DNA from 3 places in the Planococcus sp. SSTMD024 genome. Region 3 is predicted to be linked to each of the others. Evidence: riboswitches for the same ligand, from Rfam matches in the RefSeq annotation. Region 3 holds a riboswitch; each other region holds the start of a gene.
What was found. Region 3 has a riboswitch for S-adenosylmethionine ahead of AB9R92_RS03185 (methionine ABC transporter ATP-binding protein). Riboswitches for the same ligand answer to the same signal wherever they lie in the genome.
Positions count from the first base shown of each region.

Region 1: it holds a riboswitch for S-adenosylmethionine, as region 3 does, so the genes downstream of both, AB9R92_RS11955 (methionine ABC transporter ATP-binding protein) here and AB9R92_RS03185 (methionine ABC transporter ATP-binding protein) in region 3, are expected to answer to the same signal.
Region 2: it holds a riboswitch for S-adenosylmethionine, as region 3 does, so the genes downstream of both, AB9R92_RS08775 (MetQ/NlpA family ABC transporter substrate-binding protein) here and AB9R92_RS03185 (methionine ABC transporter ATP-binding protein) in region 3, are expected to answer to the same signal.

Region 1 is NZ_JBGGNS010000022.1:624,193-629,690, forward strand. Features, by position in the region: gene AB9R92_RS11945 (MetQ/NlpA family ABC transporter substrate-binding protein) at 49-882, opposite strand; gene AB9R92_RS11950 (methionine ABC transporter permease) at 952-1,602, opposite strand; gene AB9R92_RS11955 (methionine ABC transporter ATP-binding protein) at 1,592-2,623, opposite strand; SAM riboswitch class I at 2,756-2,868, opposite strand; SAM riboswitch class I at 3,056-3,170, shown strand; gene AB9R92_RS11960 (O-acetylhomoserine aminocarboxypropyltransferase/cysteine synthase family protein) at 3,270-4,559, shown strand; gene metX (homoserine O-acetyltransferase MetX) at 4,572-5,498, shown strand, end outside.
Region 2 is NZ_JBGGNS010000021.1:363,663-369,160, forward strand. Features, by position in the region: gene AB9R92_RS08765 (DegV family protein) at 1-185, opposite strand, end outside; gene AB9R92_RS08770 (acyl-CoA dehydrogenase family protein) at 396-1,568, opposite strand; gene AB9R92_RS08775 (MetQ/NlpA family ABC transporter substrate-binding protein) at 1,589-2,419, opposite strand; SAM riboswitch class I at 2,529-2,647, opposite strand; gene AB9R92_RS08780 (SDR family NAD(P)-dependent oxidoreductase) at 3,336-4,091, shown strand; gene groL (chaperonin GroEL) at 4,170-5,498, opposite strand, start outside.
Region 3 is NZ_JBGGNS010000018.1:50,078-55,575, reverse strand. Features, by position in the region: gene AB9R92_RS03210 (acyl-CoA dehydrogenase family protein) at 1-678, shown strand, start outside; gene AB9R92_RS03205 (arsenate reductase family protein) at 1,032-1,388, shown strand; gene gcvH (glycine cleavage system protein GcvH) at 1,466-1,846, shown strand; gene AB9R92_RS03195 (toprim domain-containing protein) at 1,906-2,247, shown strand; gene AB9R92_RS03190 (thioredoxin family protein) at 2,249-2,560, shown strand; SAM riboswitch class I at 2,608-2,712, shown strand; gene AB9R92_RS03185 (methionine ABC transporter ATP-binding protein) at 2,804-3,829, shown strand; gene AB9R92_RS03180 (methionine ABC transporter permease) at 3,822-4,490, shown strand; gene AB9R92_RS03175 (MetQ/NlpA family ABC transporter substrate-binding protein) at 4,583-5,413, shown strand.

The DNA.
Region 1 (5,498 bases), on a different contig from region 3:
TGGAATTTCATTTTTTTTACGGCATGCAACTTCAATTCGCTTGTTTTCTTATTGGTAATCGACTAATTCTTCAACCGAAACGAAAGTCGGGATTTGGGCGCCTTCAGTGTGCTCGATAACAAATTCAGCTGTGTCTTCTTCCTGATACAATTCGACGATGCGCTGATACGCTTCGTTATCCTCCTGGCCAGCTTGTGCGGCAATCAAGTTGATATAAGGTTTGGCCGTATCGCTTTCACGGGCAATCGGATCTTCTGTCGGATTCAAGCCGGCATCCACTGCGATGCCGTTATTGACGATGGAAGCCGCGACGTCAGCCATAGCGCGCGGCGTATGGGCGGAAGTCATCGGGACGACTTCGATGTTTTTCGGGTTGTCGATGATGTCTTCTGCTGTTCCAGTTAAACCGGCGTCGTCGGATAAAGTGATGAGCCCGGATTCATGTAGCAAGAGGAGTGCGCGGCCCATATTGGTCGCTTCATTTGGCATAGCGATTTGGGCGCCTTCGGGAAGTTCTTCAATCGATTCGTATTTATCGGAATACAAGCCCATCGGCGCGATGACGGTAGAACCGATCGGCACGATGTCGACATTGTGCTCTTCGACAAATTCATCGAAATACGAAATGGTCTGGAAAGCGTTCAAGTCGAGTTCGCCTTCAGCGAGTGCCAGGTTCGGCGCGACATAATCCGAGAAGGTGATGATATCAAGTTCGATGCCTTCTTCAGCCGCTTTGTCGCCGACATAATCCCAGATCGTCGTGTCCGACCCGCTGATGCCGAGTGTCACTTTCGTGGTGTCTCCGGCCGAGCTGTCGTCTCCGCATGCGGTAAGAAGTGTAGCTAGTCCTGCTGTTGCTAAAAGTGCTGTCAGTTTTTTCATGATGAAATCCTCCAATGGGTTTTTAAAGTAATTGATTTGATTGATGAACAGGGTTATTGATGCGAATGATTAACTGCGGCGCACTCTTCTGGACATGAGGTTGCCGAGCGATTGGACGCCTTGGACAAGGACGACGAGAATGGCGACAGTCAAGAGCATGATCACTGTGTCGAAGCGCTGATAGCCGTAAGTGATGGCCAAGTCGCCGAGCCCGCCTCCACCGATCGCACCGGCCATGGCGGATGCGCCAATCAAGCCGACGATGGCGATTGTTAAGGCAAGGACTAGGGAGCTGAGCGCTTCCGGGATAAGGAAGCGGAAAATGATTTGGCCGGGAGAAGCGCCCATCGCCTGGGCAGCTTCGATGACGCCTTTATCTACTTCAAGCAAAGAGTTTTCAATAAGGCGGGCGATGTAGGGCCCTGCGTAAAATACCAATGGGACGATGGCTGCGGCTGTGCCGATCGATGTACCGACAATGATGCGCGTCAATGGAATGATGGCGACCATCAAGATGATGAACGGAACCGAACGGAATATATTGATGACGATGTTCAATACGTTAAAGACCGCTTCATTTTCAAGCAGGTGGCCTTTTCTCGTGACGACCAGTAAGATGCCAAGTGGAAGGCCGATGAAGAGCGAGAAAACGAAAGAAGCGCCGGTCATGTAAAGCGTCTCCCATAAAGCTTCTAAAATTTGTGATTGATCAACCTGCATGTTGCTGCACCTCCTCTACTTGGATGTTGCCGTTTCGGATCGAGGCGAGTGCGCGGTCGATTTCTGCGGGTGCGCCGTCGAACTCTACAATCAAGTTGCCGTATGGAATGCCTTGAAGTTCTGTGATGTTGCCGAACAGCACGTTCAAATCAAGCTGGAATTCACGCGATACCCGTGACATGAACGGCTGGCCGACTGAATTTCCGGTAAACTGCACCCGGTAGATGGGGCGTGTGCCATCGTTGAGGCGGATCTGCTCAAGCAGCGAGTCCGGCAATTCATCGTTCATGACGGAACGGACGAAACGCTTCGTCGTCGCATGCTGGGGATTGGTGAACACTTCAAACACGCTGCCTTGTTCGATGACGCGTCCTTCTTCAAGCACGGCCACTTTGTCGCAGATCTCCCGGATAACACCCATTTCGTGGGTGATGAGCAAAATGGTGATATTGTACTCCTGGTTGATGCGGCGCAACAGATCCAGAATGGACTGGGTCGTCTGGGGGTCGAGTGCTGATGTCGCTTCATCGCAAAGCAGTATTGACGGGTTTGTGGCGAGTGCTCGCGCAATGCCGATGCGCTGCTTTTGCCCGCCGGATAGTTGGTCGGGGTATTTCTTAGCTTGGTCAGCAAGCCCGACAAACTCCAGTAGTTCTGCGACTTTCCGGTCGACTTCCGTTTTCGGGGTCTTGGCCAGAAGCAGCGGCATCGCGATATTATGGTGCACTGTTTTCGAGTTCAGCAAATTGAAATGCTGGAAGATCATGCCGATGTCTTTTCGCGTATCGCGGATTTTGCGTGCGCTTAAAGTGGAAATATCTTCTCCGTGGATAAGCACGCGGCCTTTCGACGGGCGCTCGAGCAAATTCACCGTGCGGATCAACGAGCTTTTCCCTGCGCCGCTAAATCCGATGACGCCGTAAATTTCGCCGGTCTCGACGGTCAAATCGATGCCATTGAGCGCATGGACTTGCTGCTTGCCGGATACATAAGTTTTCTTGACTGCTTCAAATTGAATCATGGTGTCCCTCCTGTGGCTGCAAATAACGATTCGAATGAGTGCGAACGAACACTTTCTTGAAATAACAACAAAAAGCCCTCCTTTTTCTTATACGCAAGAAAAAAGAGGGCTCCAAAATATGAAACCATCTCATTCTCATCTTCCAAATGCCGAAGCATTTGCAGGAATTAGCACAGTTTTCGCTGATTTGCGAATCTGCTGCCGAAACGTCGTAGGGCCTGTCCCTCGGTTTCTCTGGATAAGAAAGTGATGTAAGCTATTCAATTCGTGATTCCTACTCTATTTCGAAATAGCGAAAAAGTCAACAGCTTTCATGAATTTTTTTTATGGGAGTTCGCACAGTTATAGAAGTAAAAATTTTTAGAAAAATACGCTTGACTTTAGCCAGCGCTGTCCTCTATACTTTTCCTCAAGCAAAAAAATAACTGAATACTCTTATCACGAGAGGCGGAGGGAATAGGCCCTACGATGCCCGGCAACCGACAGGCTCATGTCTGGAAAGGTGCTAAATCCTACAGTGCGCATTTGCGTCGCTGAAAGATAAGAGGAGGCAAATCCGTATATAACGGCCCTCTTCTTTCTGAAGAGGGCCTTTTTGTGTCCTCCTCAAACCGAACAAACTATCAGAAAACAGGAGGAATTGACAATGACAAACTTCAAACCAGAAACTCTTCTATTACACGGCGGCCAAGAACCGGATCCAGTGACAGGCGCGCGCGGCGTTCCGGTCCATAAAACAACTTCCTATGTATTCAAAGATACCGAGCACGCACAAAACTTATTCGGCTTGAAAGAGACAGGCAATATCTATTCGCGCATCATGAACCCGACAGTCGATGTATTCGAACAGCGCGTCGCACTTCTTGAAGGCGGGACTGCTGCAGTGGCTTTGTCGTCAGGAATGGCAGCCATTGCATTCTCGGTGTTGAATATAGCTGAAGCGGGAGACGAAATTATTGCCGATAGCAACCTGTATGGCGGAACTTATAATCTATTCGCCAACACATTGCCGCGCTATGGCATTAACGTTAAATTCGTCGATGCAACCGATCCTGAGAATTTCCGTGCAGCGATCACAGACAAAACGAAAGCCTTGTTCGGCGAGATCATCGGAAATCCAAGCTTGAACGTGTTCGATGTGGAGCGTGTGGCGGACATCGCACATGAAAATGGCGTACCGCTGTTGATCGATAATACATTCGCATCGCCTTTTGTCAGCAACCCAATCGAATTCGGTGCAGACGTCGTCATACATTCCGCCACGAAATGGATCGGCGGGCACGGTACGACAATCGGCGGCGTAGCAGTTGATGCTGGACGTTTCAACTGGGACAATCCGCGATTCCCGAATTATACGGAACCGGATGAAACCTACCACGGCATCCGCTTCGGAATTGATGTGCCGGAAGCCGCATTCGCGACGAAATTACGCGTTCAGCTGTTGCGCGATTTCGGCCCGTCGCTCAGTGCGGACAGCGCTCACGCATTGCTGCAAGGACTTGAAACTTTGCATCTCCGGATTCCGCGCCACGCGACGAACGCACAAAAAGTCGCTGAATATTTGAAAGACCATCCGCAAATCGAGTGGGTCAATTACCTTGGCCTTGAAGGGCATCCATCTAAGGCACTTGCTGATAAATATTTGAAAGACAGCTACGGTTCGATCGTCAACTTCGGCATTAAAGGCGGGCGGGAAGCCGGCCGCAAAGTAATCGACGGCGTCAATCTATGGTCGCACGTGGCGAATGTCGGCGATGCGAAATCATTGATCATCCATCCGGCATCGACAACGCACCAGCAACTGACAACGGAAGAACTGAAAAAATCAGGTGTCACGGAAGAATTGATCCGTTTGTCTGTAGGATTGGAAAACCATGAAGATTTAATCGCTGATTTGGAGCAAGCAATCCAAGCAGCAGTACTCGAGAACGCGTAAGGAGGGATTCGGATGACGACAGTATCCATCGGCCAGCTGACACTTGAATCAGATCAACTATTGCCTGAAGTGGAATTGGCGTATGAACGCGTCGGAGACAGTTCTGCGCCAGCGATTCTGGTTTGCCACGCATTGACGGGCGATCAATTTGCAGTAGGCACTGCAGATCAGCCGGGCTGGTGGGCCGGGCTGATCGGCCCGGGCAAAGCGGTGGATACCGGGCAATTCCAAGTCATCACGTTCAATGTACTGGGCGGCTGCAGCGGTTCGACCGGTCCGCTTTCAGTCAATCCGGAAACCGGAAAGCCTTACCGGGCGTCTTTTCCTGAACTGACCATCCGGGATATGGTGAAAGCGGAGCGCAAAGCATTGGAAGCGTTAGGAATCGACCACCTCGCTGCAGTAATCGGCGGTTCTCTCGGCGGCATGAAAACCTTGGAATGGGCAAGCCTGTACCCTGAGTTTCTGGATACGGCCATTGCACTCGCCGTGACGCCTTACTACGGGGATTATGGCGTCGCATTCAATCATATCGGCATTCAGGCAATCGAAAACGATCCCGAGTTCCAGTCAGGTGAGTATCATCCGGAAGCCAGGCTGAAAGGGTTTGAAATCGCGCGCATGGCCGGCATGGTGACGTACCGGAGCGGGAGGCTATTCAACGGCCGTTTTGCCCGGGCGCGTTGCGGAGAGCAATTCGAAGTTCAATCCTATTTGGATTATCAGGGGCGCAAATTGGCAGGGCGTTTTGATCCGAATAGCTACCTCGTTTTGCTGAAAGCCATGAATACCCACGATGTGGAAGAGGCGGAACTAGCCCCTGAACTGCTATCGATTTCTTATAGCCACGATTTATTGTATCCGGGAGAATTGATGATTCCTTGGGTCGAAAATCAGCCCAATGCCAAGTGGGAGAAAATCGAAACGGATTTTGGCCAC
Region 2 (5,498 bases), on a different contig from region 3:
GTTTTCGGCGATACTTTCGCCGCACGTAATTTATCGTAAAATTCTCCTTGTGTCAGGTCGATCGACTCGCGGTACGACCCATCGTCAAATACGACACTAAGGGGCAATACATAGACATTATGCCGTTGAATGAATGCATCATCCAATTGCGCTGCTGTATCCGTGATCCATGCGATTTTTTTCATTCTAAAAATTCCCCTCTAGATGCGAATTCCATATCGGAAGCAGTTGTCTGCTGTAGTTAACGTACAGGAGGCGCGGCCCCAGCGGCTAGTGACAGATGTCACATAAGGAAAAATTAATGTAAGCGCCGACATAATTTGCACTTATATTCGTTATATCTTTCCAATTATAAAAAGGAAAAGCCGCCGATCCCTAAAGATCAGCGGCCTTCCTTATTTAACCGGCTGTTTCGCTTTCTGCTTGCCGATCGCAAAGTCAGCAAGTGCGGGAATAAGCATATCTTCCATCGGCGGGTTGTGAAGCCCTGCCCGCACATCGCGGTAATAGCGCTGCAAAGGCGATTTTTCTGACAGGCTGTGCGCACCCGCGACCCGCATCGCGAGATCCACAATGTCGACCGCCGAATTCGTCACTGCGACTTTCACGGCCCCGAGTTCCGCAGCCATCTGCGCGCGCTGTTCGGCGTCCGAGTCGTCCCATTGTTTCGCGACGGAATAAAGGAAATGCCGCGCCCGCTGCAATTCCAATTCGATTTGGCCGATCTTTTGTTTGACGTTCGGCAACTCAATGATCGGGCCGTTCAAGCTATTCGGCGAATAGTCTCGCGCAAAGCGAATCGCGTAGTCCTGCGCGGCCTGCGCGATTCCGAGGTAGCACGCCGGAATATGGAGCAGCCATCCCGCCGGCTGTTTTTTCCCGGGCACGCTGATTTCGACCAAGGCTTTTTCCTCCACGTGGACATTCGTCAGCACCAAATCATGGCTCCCGGTGCCGGTCATCGCCACGCTATCCCAAGTCTCGTCGATCGCTACGCCAGCCGACGTCCGCGGCACAAGGAAATAGCCGACTTCTCCGGTTTCTTCGATAGATGCGGTCACATTAAAATAATCCAAAACCGGTGCCATTGACGTAAACGACTTGCGCCCATCAATGACCCACGAACCGTCAACTTTTCTCGCTGTGGTCGATGGTTTCCCGCCTCTCGTCGGACTTCCCGTCTGCTTTTCGGTCGCGCAATTATTGATCAACGCACCGCGCGCTTGGATGTCGTCGAATAAAGCCTCGAGCACCGATTCGTCCCATTTACCGGTCTCGCCCAAATCTTGAACGATGCCCATATGCCAGCCGATCGACAACCCGGTCGACCCGTCCGCGCGGCTGATCGCTTCCTGGTAGCGCAGCAGCTCCGACAAGGAAATACCCGCTCCGCCGTATTCTTTCGGAATCGTCAATGCCGGGTAATTGATCGCCTTCAGCTCAATGAAATTCTCAAACGGAAATTTCCGCTCCGAGTCGTTACGCGCAGCCCGTTCTGTAAATGGCGCCACCGTTTCATTCAATATGTCCATGCGTTCTTCAAATGTCTTTGCTTTCGTGATATCCATCATTCTTCACCTTTCTTTAGCTATTGCGCCCATTCCTCTGTCAAAATGAAGCCGTCGTACTGCTCATTCGACTCGATGTATTCCTGGAATTCCTCGGATTCGTAAGCGTCTTTCAAATCTTTCGCCCACTCAGTATCCGCGTTTTCTTCCTCGATCGTCACGACGATCCGGTGCTGCTCCGGCGTGTTCTCAATCTTCAAGGCATCGGTAATCTTGCGGTCCGGCGCATTGGCAATATAATTGCCGTTGACGACGCCAAAGTCAATGTCTTGCAGCGACACCAGGATTTGTGCCGGGTCCAATACTTTCAAGTCCAAGTCGTAATCGGCGCTTTCCACTGTGTTCAAATTAAAGTCCGTCACGCCTGCCTCATCTGACACCGTCACCCACCCGAGCTCCTCCAAGATGCGCACTGCGCGTTCCTGGTTGACCGGATCGTTCGGCAAGCCGATAGTCGAGCCGTCCTTCACTTCATCCAAGGATTGATGATGCTCGGAATACAAGCCTTGAGGCGCGCTCGGCACAAACGCGATGCCTGTCATCTCCATGCCGAGTTCCTCGTTGATTCCTTCCATATACGCCGTGCTCTGGAAAATGCTCGCATCGATCGAGCCTTCTTGCATCGCCGGGTTCAACTGCATGTTCTGGGAAAACGTTGTCGTATCCACTTTATACCCTTTCTCCTCTAAAATAGGCAAGATCCCTTCCTTGAATTGCTGCTCATATGTCCCGACGCCAAAACCGACACGCACTTCTTTCTTGTCTTCCCCGGAAGCTTCCCCGCTATCGCCGCATCCCGCAAGCAACAGCGCACCCGAAATCCCGAGCACTCCAACCCAACGCTTGTTCATCTGCCATCTCTCCTCGTTCTCCATTTTTTTGAATGAAACACTATCAACTCGCGGCTCAATAGAAAAAGCCCCTCTTCATAAAAAAGAAGAGAGGCGCACCGTCCGGCTCTTCTCATCTCTCAAATGCTCACGCACCTGCTGGATTTGGCACAGTTTCAAATTGGACATCCAATCTGTTCCGCTGCCGAAGCTTCAAAGGGCCAGTCCCTCCACTTCTCTGGATAAGAAATTATGTACTCGAAGTTAATGCCGAGTAATTTGATATGATTAATACAATAGCAGAGCTTTGATTTTATGGCAATAGGTCGTTTGGGGATTGCTCCATAAAAACACTCCTTCCCACTAAATCGGCAAGGAGTTTTAGACTGTCGAGAAAGTCAATAAGTCGTATTTTCCGAAGCTTATCGCACGACTCCGTGGGCTCGCGCCCAAGCCTCCTCAGTCGCTTCGAAACCCTTGTGCTCCCACATCTGCATAGCAGATGCGTCGCAAATGAATGCACTCAGCTAAGCTTCGCTCATTCATTCCTTGCGGGGTCTCGGTCGTCTCGCTAATCCAAAGGAGTCGAGCGAACGCTTCTCCAAATACTAAAATACTTCATTGATTTTTGATCGTAGAAAAGGTGATCACCTTTTCGATTTATAGTGGATCACAGAATTCATCCGCCTTTGTAGCATGCCAAATTTGAGGAGTTTCTATCAAATATATAAGTTTTATAAACACTTCGTACACCTGTGCTAGTAAGAGAATAGTGTATAATCTTCATCTAAGAACTCTCATAATTCCAAACACTCTAATATTGAATTTTCCAGTTTATAAAATGCTGTTTCTTTCTCTTCAGGAGCCAGCACATTTTTATGAGAGTTTCATTGTTTCTGTACATTTGCTATCTATTCATTTCAATGGAGGGATTCACATGAAATACACGGTTATCACAGGCGCCAGCTCAGGAATCGGATACGAAGCGGCCATGGCTTTCGCGACACGCGGCAAAAACTTGATTCTTGTCGCAAGAAGGGAAGCCGAGCTCAATAAGCTTAAAGAGAACATTCAAGACATGAACGGGAATCTCGAAGTCGTCATCAAACCCACAGACCTATCCGAAAGCGGGCAAGTCCACGCGCTGTACGAAGCCCTGAAGGAATACGACATCGAAACCTTCGTGAACAACGCCGGCTTCGGAAACAGCGCAACCGTCGCTGAACAGGATGTACATAAAACAGAAAAGATGTTGCGCGTAAATGTAGAAGCACTCACCACGCTTTCCACTCTTTATGCACATGATTATGCTGACCAAGAAGGCGCGCAGCTCATCAACATATCCTCTGACCTAGGTTACCGAATCGTGCCAAATGCCGTGACATACGCTGCAACCAAATTTTACGTGAGTGCATTTACAGAAGGCCTTGCCCAGGAACTGCAGGACAACGGCGCTCGGTTGAAAGTTAAAATACTCGCGCCATCCATGACCGAAACCGAATTCGTGAAAACGGCGCGGGAGCTTGACGATTTCAGCTATGGCGACAATGTGCAAAAGTTCCATACCGCAAAAGAGATGGCACAGTTTATGCTGGAGCTTTATGATAGCGAGCAAGTTCTTGGGAAGGTCAATAGTGAAAGCTATGAGTTTGAGTTGATGGATCCGGTTTTTCAGTATACTTCGAGGAAGTAGGAGCCCCTATAGTTCCAATATTTAAAAAATCCCCTCTCACATGATGTGAGAGAGGATTTTTCTAAATGGGCTGATGACTTACATCATGCCGCCCATGCCGCCCATATCAGGCATGCCGCCGCCAGCTGGTGCTGGTTCCGGGATGTCTGCTACGACTGCTTCAGTTGTCAGGAACATAGCTGCAACAGATGCTGCGTTTTGAAGTGCTGAACGCGTCACTTTCGTTGGGTCTACGATGCCTTGTTCAAGCATGTTGACCCATTCGCCTGTTGCCGCGTTGTAGCCGATGCCGACTTCTTCCGTTTTCAGGCGGTGAACGATGATCGAGCCTTCAAGGCCAGCGTTCGTTGCGATTTGGCGAACCGGCTCTTCAAGTGCACGGAGCACGATGTTGATGCCAGTCGCGACGTCGCCTTCTTGCTCTGTCGCAATTTGCGCCACTTGGTTGTAGACATTGATAAGCGCTGTACCGCCGCCTGCCACGATGCCTTCTTCAACCGCTGCGCGTGTTGCGTTCAATGCGTCTTCGATGCGCAGTTTACGCTCTTTCAGTTCTGTTTCAGTTGCTGCGCCGACTTTGATGACTGCTACGCCGCCAGCAAGTTTCGCGAGGCGCTCCTGCAGTTTTTCGCGGTCGAATTCAGAAGTCGTTTCTTCCAATTGGCTGCGGATTTGCGCCACGCGGGCGATGATTTTTTCGGAATCGCCGTTGCCTTCAACGATCGTCGTGTTGTCTTTAGAGACGACGACTTTCGCTGCGCGTCCAAGTTGTGCGATGTTTGTGGATTTCAGGTCAAGACCGAGGTCTTCTGTGATCACTTCAGCGCCAGTGAGTGCAGCAATGTCTTCGAGCATTGCTTTTCTGCGATCGCCGAAGCCAGGAGCTTTCACAGCCACTGCGTTGAATGTGCCGCGCAATTTGTTCACGACAAGTGTTGCCAACGCTTCGCCTTCCACATCTTCAGAGATGATGAGGAGCGGTTTGCTTTGCTGAACGACTTGCTCCAGCACTGGAAGGATTTCCTGGATGTTGCCGATTTTCTTGTCCGTGACAAGGATGAACGGATTTTCAAGAACCGCTTCCATTTTATCGGAATCCGTCACCATGTAAGGAGACTGGTAGCCGCGGTCGAATTGCATCCCTTCCACCACGTCAAGTTCCGTCGTGAAGCCGCGTGATTCTTCCAATGTGATGACGCCATCGTTGCCGACGCGCTCCATTGCTTCTGCGATCAATTTGCCGACTTCCTCGTCGCCAGAAGAAATCGCCGCTACTTGCGCGATCGATTCTTTGCCTTCGATTTGCTGGGAAATGGATTGCAAGCCAGTGACCGCGCTTTCCACAGCAAGTTCGATGCCGCGGCGTATTCCTACAGGGTTTGCGCCAGCTGTGACATTCTTCAAGCC
Region 3 (5,498 bases):
GATTATATTGTCGATGAAGGGGTCCAGCTTCACGGCGGCTACGGCTTTATGCAGGAATATGAAATCGAGCGCATCTACCGTGATTCCCGCATCAACCGGATCTTCGAAGGAACAAACGAAATCAACCGCCTGCTCGTACCGGGCACGCTGCTCCGAAAAGCGATGAAAGGCGAATTGCCGCTATTGCAACATGCGCAAGCTTTGCAGGAAGAACTGTTGATGATGATGCCGGAAGAAGTTGGAACGGAAGCCTTGGCGCAGGAAAAAGTATTGGTGAAGAACGCCAAGAAAATCGCCATCCTCGCTGCCGGACTTGCCGCACAGACTTACGGCAAGAAACTCGAAGCGGAGCAGGAAGTGCTCGTGAACATCGCGGATATCGTCAGCAATGTCTTCGCGATGGAATCAGTCGTCTTGCGCACAGAAAAAGCCATCGCGGCAAGCGGCGAAGAAAAAGCGAAGCAGAAACTTCTCTACACGCAGATCTTCTGCCAGGAAGCTTTGGAAGAAATCGAAAAAGATGCGAAAGAAACCTTGATCGCAGCAATCGATGGCGACAACCAGCGCATGATGCTGTCCGCACTCCGCAAGTTGACGCGTTCAACGCCGTATAACTTGATCGCGAAAAAACGCGAAGCATCCGAAAAATTGATCAATGTAGAAAAATACGTCGTCTAATAGATTGCACAAAACAGGAAGGGTTTCCCCTTCCTGTTTTTCTATAGTGTTGAATAATTTTATGGTTCGCTATTAATTGTGAGTAAGGCCACCTTTTTCTACATTCAACAATCAATGATCTCTCTAAGTATTTGAAGAAGCGTTCGCTCGACTCCAGTGGATCAGCGAGACGACCGAGACCCCGCAAGGCGCAAAGCGACTGAGGAGGCTTGGACGCGAGCCCACGGAAAGCGAGCGATAAGCTTCGGAAAATACGACTTCTTTCCGTTCTTTATTGGGATAAATACCAACCTCTCACGAGTCGACTGCTCCGGGGCATTTTGATATGCTTGATTTACAAGACAGGAGGAGATTTGATGATCCAGTATTATGCTTACCCAAAATGCTCGACTTGCCAAAAAGGCAAGAAATGGCTCGAGGCGAACGGTGCGGAGTTCGACTATATCGATATCTCGCAAACCCCGCCATCCGCAGCGCAACTGAAAGAAATCCACGAAACGAGCGGCATCGAGCTGAAGAAGTTTTTCAATACGAGCGGCAAGAAATACCGCGAGCTCGAATTGAAGGAAAAGTTGCCGGAAATGTCCGAAGATGAGCAATACGAATTGCTTGCATCGGACGGCATGCTCATCAAACGCCCTCTCGCTTGGGACGGATCGCAAGCGACACTCGGCTTCAAGGAAGAAGCATACGCAAATACATGGAGCTGACAAGTTTGTCATCTTGTTTTTCATCTTTGGTTGTGGCAAACTGAAATTGAGTCAATTACATATTTGGAGGGGTTTGGATGAGCACACCGCAAGAGCTTCGCTATTCAAAAGAACACGAATGGGTCAAAGTCGAAGACGGCAAAGCACGTATCGGCATCACTCATTTCGCGCAAGATGAACTTGGAGACATCGTATTTGTCGAGCTTCCGCAAGTCGGCGACGAGCTTAAAAAAGACGAGCCGTTCGGCAGCGTCGAATCCGTCAAAACAGTGTCGGAATTGTATGCGCCGATCAGCGGGAAAATCGTCGAAGTCAATTCCGAGCTTGAAGACAGCCCGGAATTCGTCAACGAATCACCTTATGAGAAAGCATGGATGGTCGTTGTGGAAGCCCCTTCCGAAGATGAGGTCAATGCATTGATGTCAGCTGACGAATACAAAGAAATGACAAACGAGTAAGTTCTGAAAGCGCCTCTTTTTGGCGCTTTTTTTCATATCTTGTTTCTGGGGGGATACGTATGGAGAAAGTGATAGTGGTGGAAGGAATCAGCGACAAAACCCGGATAGCGCCGTTGATTGCAGAACCCGTGACGATTCTCTGCACAAATGGTACAGTAAGTGCTACAAGACTCGAGGAAATGCTGCTGCCTTTTGAAGGGCAGGACATCATCATCCTGGTCGATGCGGATTCTTCCGGCGACAAATTGCGCAAGCTCATCAAACGCGAGTTTCCGGAAGCCCGCCATTTCCATATCGACCGAAGCTATAAAGAAGTGGCGACGACACCGCTGCGGAAGCTCCTTGACGTGCTGATCGCAGCAGATGTACGGGTCTTAAATCCAGTTGCAGGGAATGACTAACATGAACGAATGGACACATAAAGAATGGCTGAAGGAAAAAAACATGCAGCCTGTTTCAGCATATTATTTGTATACGCCGATGTGCGGCACGTGCCAAGTGGCCAGCAAGATGCTCGGCGTGGTGGCAGAACTTTTGCCAGACCTTCCGATGGGCAAAGCCAATTTGAATTATGTACAGGAAGTGGCAGAACTCTATGAAGTGGAAAGCGTGCCTTGCCTATTGATTTCACAGGACGGCAAAGTGACGGATAAGGTCTATGCCTTCCAATCGGTGCCGTATTTATATGAGAAGTTGAAATCGGTTGACGAATAGAGCCAAGCATGATAAATTTAATTTCTGAAATTAACTTAATAGCGTAACTCTTATAAAGAGAGGTGGAGGGAAGTGCCCGATGAAGCCCGGCAACCGTCATGAAGATGAAATGGTGCCAAGTCACTCAAAGTGCAGACTTTGAAAGATGAGAGAACGGTTTATTGTGTTTACACATGCGCCTTTCTGCTTATCTGAGCAGGAAGGCTTTTTTTATTAGCAAAAGATTTAGGAGAGTGCCCAATCATGATTGAGTTAAAAGGATTGACAAAAATATTCGATACTGGCAAAGCGCGCTTGACGGCTGTCGACCACGTCGACTTAACGGTGCCGGCTGGCGAGATTTTTGGCATCATCGGCTATAGCGGGGCAGGGAAAAGTACCTTGATTCGCCTGCTGAACGGCTTGGAAAAACCGAGCGAAGGTTCCGTGGAGATCAACGGACAGAACATCACGGCGATTTCGGGGCCGAAACTCCGCAAAGCCCGCCAAAAGGTCAGCATGATCTTCCAGCATTTCAATTTACTGTGGTCGCGGACCGTCCGCGAGAACATTGAGTTCCCGCTCGAAATTGCAGGAGTGGGGAAAGAGGAACGGCGCAAACGTTCTGCAGAACTGATCGAACTGGTGGGCCTAGAAGGTCGCGAAAGTGCCTATCCAGCCCAGCTTTCCGGCGGGCAAAAACAGCGCGTCGGCATCGCCCGTGCCCTGGCCAATGATCCGGAAGTCTTGTTATGTGACGAGGCAACTTCGGCACTCGATCCGCAGACGACCGATGCGATTTTGGATTTATTGGTCGACATCAACAAGCGCCTTGGCTTGACGATCGTCTTGATCACACACGAAATGCACGTCATCCGGAAGATCTGCCACCGGGTGGCAGTCATGGAAGGCGGACGCGTCGTTGAACTTGGCGAAGTGCTGCATGTTTTCCAGCATCCGAAAGAAGACATTACGAAGCGTTTTGTCGCCCAGGTGACCGAGACGGAAGATTCCGCAGAGACCGTGCGCCACTTGCGCGAGCAGTATCCGGAAGGGCAATTGGTCAAATTGATCTTCGTCGGGGACCAGGCGGAGCAACCGATCCTGACACGGTTAATCCGGGAATACCAAGTGGAAGTCAATATCGTCCACGGCAATATCTCCCACACGCAGCGCGGAGCTTATGGCACATTGATCCTTCAACTGAAGGGGACAGCAGATGAAATCGCAAAGGCACTTGCCTTCCTCGGTGCACATGATGTACAAACGGAGGTGATGGGCAATGCTTGAGACTTTGTTCCCGAACGTTGATTGGACCGCTATGTGGGAAGCGACACTCGAAACGATTTACATGACGGCTGTGTCTACTTTGTTCACGTTTATCATCGGACTAGTGCTGGGCGTGGTCCTGTTTTTGACTGCACCCAACCAATTATGGGCAAATAAAGTGGTCAACTGGCTGACCGGTGCCTTCGTCAATATATTCCGCTCGATCCCTTTCATCATCTTGATCATTTTGCTTATCCCGTTCACAAAATTCTTGATCGGCAGCATCCGCGGGCCGAACGCTGCGCTCCCGGCATTGATCATCGGGGCTGCTCCGTTCTATGCTCGCATGGTGCTGATTGCCTTGAAAGAAATCGACAAAGGCGTCATTGAAGCTGCGCGCTCGATGGGAGCGACAACGTGGACAATCATCCGCAAGGTACTGCTTCCTGAATCCAAACCCGCTTTGATCTCCGGAATCACCGTAACCGCTATCGCCTTGGTTGGATATACAGCTATGGCGGGCATCATCGGCGCTGGAGGGCTCGGGACGCTTGCGTTCTTGGATGGATTCCAAAGAAGTCGTGAAGACGTAACTCTCGTCTCGACGATCTTAATTTTAGTCATCGTCTTCGCCGTCCAATTTGTCGGTGATTTCTTAACCAGCAGATCCGATAAACGTTAGTTCGTCTTTGCCAGTTTGACTGATTAAAAATGGGCGTCATTGCCTGTCATTATATAAAACTACATTTAATAGAAGAAAAGGGGAATTTTGTAATGAAAAAATTAGTATTCGGTTCATTTGCGGCAGTGCTGGCATTATCAGCATGTGGCGCTGAAGAAAGCAGCAACGGTGGCGGTTCAGAAGGCGAAACAAGCACTTTGACAGTCGGTGCTTCGAACGTGCCACACGGTGAAATCCTGGAGCAGGCAAAACCAATCCTTGCAGAACAAGGAATTGAGCTTGAAATCGAAACATACCAAGACTATATTCTTCCGAACCAAGATCTGGAATCAGGTGATTTGGACGCCAATTACTATCAACACATTCCTTATTTGGAAGCACAGATTGCTGATCATGGATATGACTTCGCCAACGCTGGTGCGATCCACATCGAGCCAATGGGCATTTACTCCAAAGACATTGCTTCACTTGATGAGATTCCACAAGATGGTACGATCCTGATGAGCAACTCAGTAGCGGAGCACGGTCGTATGCTGTCAATTCTTGAAGCAGAAGGATTGATCAAGCTGGATGAAGAAGTTGAAAAAACGACTGCTGAAGTTAGCGACATCGTTGAAAACGAGAAAAATATCCAGTTTGAAACAGACTATGAGCCGGCATTGCTCGTTCAAATGTACGAAGCTGGTGAAGGCGATGCTGTCTTCATCAACGCCAACTATGCGATCGATGCAGGCCTGAAGCCAATGGAAGATTCCATCGCACTTGAAGGTTCGGATTCTCCATATGCCAACTTGATCGTCGTTCAATCCGGTGATGAAGAAAACGAAGACATCCAAGCACTAGTAGAAGTCTTGACTTCACAAGAAATCCAAGACTTCATCCTTGAAGAATGGGACGGCGCTGTCATCCCTGTGGAACAATAAATCATTGCAACCGATGCATTCCATAATGGAGTGCATCGGTTTTTTTATGTCTGAAAACAATCGATAGCCGTGAAGTGTGTGACAG